Regions from separate parts of the Paenibacillus phoenicis genome, predicted to be linked through region 1. Evidence: a T-box and tRNA genes for the amino acid it is inferred to sense, from the RefSeq annotation. Region 1 holds a T-box; the other regions hold tRNA genes.
What was found. A T-box is a leader RNA that pairs with one kind of tRNA and senses whether it is charged. The one in region 1 lies ahead of U9M73_RS02805 (arginine--tRNA ligase), so its partner is inferred to be a tRNA-Arg.
Positions count from the first base shown of each region.

Region 2: it encodes a tRNA-Arg, which carries the amino acid that the T-box ahead of U9M73_RS02805 (arginine--tRNA ligase) is inferred to sense. The anticodon was not compared.
Region 3: it encodes a tRNA-Arg, which carries the amino acid that the T-box ahead of U9M73_RS02805 (arginine--tRNA ligase) is inferred to sense. The anticodon was not compared.

Region 1 covers NZ_JAYERP010000001.1:604,071-606,310, forward strand. Annotated here, with positions in the region: gene U9M73_RS02805 (arginine--tRNA ligase) at 1-1,025, opposite strand, end outside; T-box leader at 1,069-1,290, opposite strand; partial or broken gene U9M73_RS02810 (spore germination protein) at 1,285-2,240, shown strand, end outside.
Region 2 covers NZ_JAYERP010000001.1:2,573,992-2,576,231, reverse strand. Annotated here, with positions in the region: rRNA gene U9M73_RS12145 (23S ribosomal RNA) at 1-76, shown strand, start outside; rRNA gene rrf (5S ribosomal RNA) at 216-332, shown strand; tRNA gene U9M73_RS12135 (tRNA-Asn) at 338-410, shown strand; tRNA gene U9M73_RS12130 (tRNA-Ser) at 477-568, shown strand; tRNA gene U9M73_RS12125 (tRNA-Glu) at 585-659, shown strand; tRNA gene U9M73_RS12120 (tRNA-Val) at 687-762, shown strand; tRNA gene U9M73_RS12115 (tRNA-Met) at 779-852, shown strand; tRNA gene U9M73_RS12110 (tRNA-Asp) at 888-964, shown strand; tRNA gene U9M73_RS12105 (tRNA-Lys) at 991-1,066, shown strand; tRNA gene U9M73_RS12100 (tRNA-Gly) at 1,083-1,157, shown strand; tRNA gene U9M73_RS12095 (tRNA-Arg) at 1,167-1,240, shown strand; tRNA gene U9M73_RS12090 (tRNA-Leu) at 1,528-1,609, shown strand; gene U9M73_RS12085 (hypothetical protein) at 1,834-2,240, opposite strand, start outside.
Region 3 covers NZ_JAYERP010000001.1:3,061,016-3,063,255, forward strand. Annotated here, with positions in the region: gene ppc (phosphoenolpyruvate carboxylase) at 1-642, opposite strand, end outside; tRNA gene U9M73_RS14555 (tRNA-Gly) at 978-1,051, opposite strand; tRNA gene U9M73_RS14560 (tRNA-Pro) at 1,064-1,140, opposite strand; tRNA gene U9M73_RS14565 (tRNA-Arg) at 1,171-1,247, opposite strand; tRNA gene U9M73_RS14570 (tRNA-Gly) at 1,257-1,331, opposite strand; tRNA gene U9M73_RS14575 (tRNA-Leu) at 1,339-1,422, opposite strand; tRNA gene U9M73_RS14580 (tRNA-Lys) at 1,432-1,507, opposite strand; tRNA gene U9M73_RS14585 (tRNA-Gln) at 1,521-1,595, opposite strand; tRNA gene U9M73_RS14590 (tRNA-Val) at 1,603-1,678, opposite strand; tRNA gene U9M73_RS14595 (tRNA-Glu) at 1,708-1,782, opposite strand; tRNA gene U9M73_RS14600 (tRNA-Thr) at 1,794-1,866, opposite strand; tRNA gene U9M73_RS14605 (tRNA-Asn) at 1,937-2,009, opposite strand; rRNA gene rrf (5S ribosomal RNA) at 2,015-2,131, opposite strand.

The DNA of each region.
Region 1 (2,240 bases):
CTGAAATCGTTCCCCAGCAAACCGAACTTCCAAAGATGATAGGCGATATCCTTGGCCGTATACGTCAAAATTCCGTTGGACCGAACGAGCACCTTATCGGCCTGATGCTCGGCTTCAGACTCCACATCTTCTGCTGCAGGTTGCTTCAGGACCCAGCAGCCCTCCAGCTTACCGGACGTTTCCTTATGGAAGAGTGCGGTCTGCTGCAACAAACGGAAGGCCGTGTCCCAGAACCCTTGCCGGACAATGTTGCTCTCCCAGACCAACAAATCATAATCAATCCCAAACGCCTTCATTTCCTCCAGATGCTCCCGCACGATACGCTCTGCCGTAAGCAAGCCAACCCAAGCCAGGTTCCCGTCTCCAGCTTCCAGCGCCTGCAGCACCTTCGTTCTCTGCTCCAACAGCGACGGTTGATCATCGTATTCCTTGTTAACCCGGGAATAGATGTCCCAACAGAAATCGCCGAATCTCACGTGGGCAGCCTGATGATCCACATTCAGCAACCCAACGACGGTGTCTGCCAACTGATTACCCAGATCGTCGATGTAATTATGCACTTCGATTTGGTATCCGGCCCTCTTGAGCAGCCGCGCCAGCGAGTCGCCGATACAGGCGTTTCTTAGATGACCGATATGAGCGGATTTGTTCGGATTGATGGAAGTATGTTCGATCACGACCTTTTCGCGAACTGCCCGCGGAAGTTGAAAATCCTTGCGGGCCCATTCGTTCCAATCCAGGCGGAAGTTCAGAAAGCCCGGCGGCGCGGTTTCGATCTGGTGGAATAGCCCCTCCATCCGGCCGGTTTGTTCCAATTCATTCTTCAGTTGTGCGGCAATATGCAGCGGTGGTTGACGCAGCGTTTTGGCCAGCTGCATCGCGATGTTGGTCGAATAATCCCCGTGTTCCGCACGGGCGGGCCGCTCGATCACAATGTCCGGGAGCTCCTCGGTGCTGTGGCCAAGCCTTGAAAGGACTTGTCGTACGGACAATTCAAGATATTTTTTCATCCAACTGCTGATCATAAAATCCACTCCTCCCTGGCAAAAAAATAAGCCTTCATCTCATCAAAGAGACGAAGGCATTACGCGCTCGCGGTACCACTCTTGTTGTTAAACTTCATGTTTAACCACTCTGAAGGATAACGGTCTTGGGCCGTGGCTGCTTACTCGACTCACGTTCAGCAACCATTCTCATGGGTCCGTTTCACTGGAAGCCCTGTACCGGTTTCCACCCTCCCGGCTCGCTTGGACTAGAACAGCCAGCTACTCTCCCAATCGTCGAATGTGGGATATTTTGTATTATTATATCCGCTTAATTTGGAATGTCAATCCTGGACTTCCCCAATATCAACCCACGAGCCCGACTTCTAGAGTAGGAGAAGAAAATTTTGGTCATACTCTTACTACTTCCATCAGAACAAAGGGGCTAGCGACATGCAACAACCGGACGAGTTTATCGAAACAACTGCAGCAAAACCTGGAAGGTCTTCGCGAGCTTCTCGGGAACAGTTCGGATGTCGTGTTCCGTCAGCTTTTGCCGGCGGACTGTACGCAACTCGCTATCGTTTACATCGAAGGACTTATCGACAATCAACTCTTGCAACAGGATGTGATTCGCCCGATTCTGGAGACCTCCTCAGACGGGAAGATGACGCCAACTCAGGTTAAGGACAAGGTCGTCAACGTCGGCGGCGTTAGCTCAGTGACCACCTATGAGGATGCGTGCAACGGATTGTTGTCTGGCGGTGCGCTGATCCTGATCGATGGGTATATGGATGGTTTGATTGTCTCAATTCCCGGGTTAGAGGAACGCGCGATTGCCGAATCGAAGGCCTATCCAAATATTCGGGGGCCTCAGGACGCATTCACGGAGGCGATAAAACCAAAACAGAGCTAGCTATCATGTACATGCACGGATTAGCGGATCAACAGATCGTAAGTAAGTTGACTGAAAAACTAAACAACCTCCAGGTGGATCGCGTGCTGGAGGGCGAATATATTGAAGAAGTTCTGAATCAGGATAACAAGCTTACGATTTTTCCTATGCTGTACAACACCGATCGTCCAGATACGATCGCAGCGGGCGTAATGGAAGGCCGAATTGCCATCTTTATTGACGGAACGCCATTCGTTCTCCTTGACCCAACCTTATTCGTCGACTTTCTTCAGTCCGCCGAGGATAATTATCAGTCGTATCTTAATTCCGACGGTATTGTTATTGAGCTTAATGGCCCAACG
Region 2 (2,240 bases), 2.0 Mb from region 1:
AAGGTTGATAGGCCTGAGGTGGAAGTGCCGTAAGGCATGGAGCTGACAGGTACTAATCGGTCGAGGGCTTATCCAAAAAATAAAATGCAAATCTAGTTTCGTATCCAGTTTTCAAGGATTCAACCTTGAACCGATTTTTAGCTGCAAGCCTTTTATAAGGTTTGATCTTTTGCTGAAGCGGAAAGCGCGGAAGTAAAAGCAGCGCAAAAATCTTGTTTGGTGGCAATGGCGGAGGGGTTCCACTCGTTCCCATCCCGAACACGACCGTTAAGCCCTCCAGCGCCGATGGTACTTGGACCGAAGGGTCCTGGGAGAGTAGGACGCTGCCAAGCAATGTTCCCCGATAGCTCAGTCGGTAGAGCACTCGACTGTTAATCGAGTTGTCACAGGTTCGAGTCCTGTTCGGGGAGTCTATCCTGGAAGGAAGGATATATGTTTTGCATATTTCCTTCTCTTCCGGGGAAACCAACTCTTATGGAGAGGTGTCCGAGTTGGCCGAAGGAGCACGATTGGAAATCGTGTAGGCGTCACAAGCGTCTCGAGGGTTCGAATCCCTCTCTCTCCGCCAGCAAGGACTTGAATATGGCCCGTTGGTCAAGGGGTTAAGACACCTCCCTTTCACGGAGGTAACAGGGGTTCGAATCCCCTACGGGTCACCATCTCTTTTCTTTAGTCATCCCAGATCTGGAGGCTTAGCTCAGCTGGGAGAGCATCTGCCTTACAAGCAGAGGGTCGGGGGTTCGATCCCCTCAGCCTCCACCATACTTCTTATTACTGACGCGGGGTGGAGCAGCCCGGTAGCTCGTCGGGCTCATAACCCGAAGGCCGCAGGTTCAAATCCTGCCCCCGCAATTATCCTCTTCAAGAGGATGGCATTATTCTCGTGTGGAGCCGTGGTGTAGAGGCCTAACATGCCTGCCTGTCACGCAGGAGACCGCGGGTTCGAATCCCGTCGGCTCCGCCATTTATCTTCTTAGTTAAGACTTGTACGAGCCATTAGCTCAGTTGGTAGAGCACCTGACTTTTAATCAGGGTGTCGAAGGTTCGAGTCCTTCATGGCTCACCAGTTTCATATTTATTATGCGGACGTGGCTCAGCGGTAGAGCATCGCCTTGCCAAGGCGAGGGTCGCGGGTTCGATTCCCGTCGTCCGCTCCATCTTAATACGCGCCCTTAGCTCAGCTGGATAGAGCGTTTGACTACGAATCAAAAGGTCAGGAGTTCGAATCTCTTAGGGCGCGTTCCCTTTGCCGGTGTGGCGGAATTGGCAGACGCGCGCGACTCAAAATTGTACGCGCCTCATGTTTTACGCGCCGAACCATTCCGTTCCTTGATATATAAAGGTTTTCCGAAAAGGGCACCGCGCTTTAGTCGGTGGACCCGCACCAAACTCCCCAAAATTCAGCCGATTTTGGAGGACTGCGCTTTTGTTTAGATGTAACGCGGTCAGGTTGTACGCGGCTGGTGTGTCGAGGATAACTCGATGTAGCATGCAAGTCAAGCATGACAAATTATATATTTTTATTGTGCCGGCGTGGCGGAATGGCAGACGCGCTCGACTCAAAATCGAGTGGGAAACCGTGGAGGTTCGAGTCCTCTCGCCGGTACCAACAATGAAATCAAGCTCTTGGGATCAGGAATCCAAAGGGCTTTTTTAATGTTCAGGACATTATGGATTGGCAGTAACAGTACGACATCGAGCTGTTTAGAAGAGATATTCGGGATCAACCTAAAAGTATAGTTCGGTGAAGAACACATTTTTGGAAAACGATCTCGATAAAAAACAAAGCAAGCGAACCTAGAGATAGTCCGCTTGCTTTGATCTGCCTGCCCTTCACCACCATTTGTAGCTGTTGCGCTCCAGCTTCTTCTGATCCGAGTTCTTTTCATGATCGCGTTTTCCGAAAAATTCGTCTTCTCTCGCGATCGTTGGGTCATACCAGTCCGCTTTGGCTTTCGCCCATTCCACCCACTTCATCGACTTGGGATCGAGGTTTCCGGATGCCTCCACTGCGGCAATATAACGCCTTATTTTGCAGGCGGTATCGTAGTCCTCCGAAAGATTTTCCAAAGCGAGCGTTTGCTCCACTTCAGCATTAAAGCGTTGTCTTCGCTCCTCTTTTCGCCGCTCTTCTTCCTGGCGTTTACGTTCAGCTTCCTCGCGGGCCTCGCGCTTTTGTCGGCGAATATCGGAAGCTTCGTAAAACGCAATCATGATATCGCCAAGGCGATCTTCGATGA
Region 3 (2,240 bases), 2.5 Mb from region 1:
CAGTACGGTAGGCTTGCGATCCCGCAATTCATCGGTCTGCCAAAGGGTAATGACCTCGTTAAGCAGCTTCTCCCGCAATTGCTCCCGTTCGCGGAAGGTCAGCGTGGGGTTATCCAACTGCATGACATCGTCAGCGATCCGTTTGTGGATGTCCAGAATCGCACGGCGCATCGCTTCCGTTGGGTGGGCGGTCATGACCAGCTCCAGAGACATGCCGCTCAGGAGCTCCTGAGCTTCGCTATAACTAAAACCCTGTTCCTTCAAATCGCGGACAGCGGCCTCGATCGTACCGCTCTGAACCTCTTCCCCTGCAGAACGCTCATAATCGCGTTTACGGCGAATGCGGTGGTTCTGCTCCGCAATATTCACTAATTGGAAATAGATCGCAAATGCACGAATCACCTGATGACGGATGCCGGGTTCTAAAGAATTGATCATTCCCTTAAACTCTTCATGTAACTCCGGTAAAAATACAGCCCGCAGGGATTTACTGGCTTCACGTATCTTCTCGACAATATCCAAGAGCTCATTGCCGCCCTGATGCACCAGGACCTCTCCTAGAATATTGCCCAAAAAACGAATGTCGCGCCGAAGCAGGTTATTCGAGTTGCCTTTACCTGCGGTAACCGTTAACTCTGTCATGTTTCTCCCCCTTTTCATCCCAATGCAGCATGCTAAATTCAGCATGGTCATGATCTTTGTCGGTTAGACCTAATGACGTGCGCCAAGCGTTTCCTAACATCATACAACAAACTGACCTGAAAATCTTCACTTAATTTGTAAGAAATTCTTGGACGCTATGACTGCGGATTCGATTCCGTCGCAACTTTACTTACCTTAACACGGTAAAGCAGTAAAACGCAAGGGTATAAGGCGTCGATAGAAAACTTTTATACCCGGGAGGAAGGCCGCAATGGTAATAAGGTTAAAATTATAACAAAAAACATCATCTTATCCGATGATGTTGCTGTTATGTATGGAGCGGGTGATGGGAATCGAACCCACGCTACCAGCTTGGAAGGCTGGAGTTCTACCATTGAACTACACCCGCACCTTAAAGAGATGGTCGGGATGACACGATTCGAACATGCGACCCCCTGGTCCCAAACCAGGTGCTCTACCAAGCTGAGCTACATCCCGTCAATAAGGTGAAATATGAAATTGAAAAAGTGGCGCGCCCTAAGAGATTCGAACTCCTGACCTTTTGATTCGTAGTCAAACGCTCTATCCAGCTGAGCTAAGGGCGCGTATTAAGATGGAGCGGACGACGGGAATCGAACCCGCGACCCTCGCCTTGGCAAGGCGATGCTCTACCGCTGAGCCACGTCCGCGCATAGATGGTGCGCGTGGAGGGACTTGAACCCCCACGTCAAAGACGCTAGATCCTAAGTCTAGTGCGTCTGCCAATTCCGCCACACGCGCAAGGAAAACTGGTGAGCCATGAAGGACTCGAACCTTCGACACCCTGATTAAAAGTCAGGTGCTCTACCAACTGAGCTAATGGCTCTTACTTAGAAAAATGGCTGGGGATATAGGATTCGAACCTATGCATGACGGAGTCAAAGTCCGTTGCCTTACCGCTTGGCTAATCCCCAATATTTATGGTGGAGGCTGAGGGGATCGAACCCCCGACCCTCTGCTTGTAAGGCAGATGCTCTCCCAGCTGAGCTAAGCCTCCAGATATCTGGGAATACATATGAAAGAAGATGGTGACCCGTAGGGGATTCGAACCCCTGTTACCTCCGTGAAAGGGAGGTGTCTTAACCCCTTGACCAACGGGCCATATGTAGGGAAGCTCTCAACCGGGATCGAACCGGCGACCTCATCCTTACCATGGATGCACTCTACCTACTGAGCTATGAGAGCAAATTTTTGGGGTCCCCAGAAAGTAATCGGAATATGCTTCGAAGCAAATCGTCACTTTCTGGGGATTTGACTCCCCGAACAGGACTCGAACCTGTGACAACTCGATTAACAGTCGAGTGCTCTACCGACTGAGCTATCGGGGAACATTGCTTGGCAGCGTCCTACTCTCCCAGGACCCTTCGGTCCAAGTACCATCGGCGCTGGAGGGCTTAACGGTCGTGTTCGGGATGGGAACGAGTGGAACCCCTCCGCCATTGCCACCAAACATGATTTTTGCGCTGCTTTTACTTCCGCGCTTTCCGCTTCAGCAAAAGATCAAACCTTATAAAAGGCGTGCAGCTAAAAATCGGTTCAAGGTTGAATCCTTGAAAACT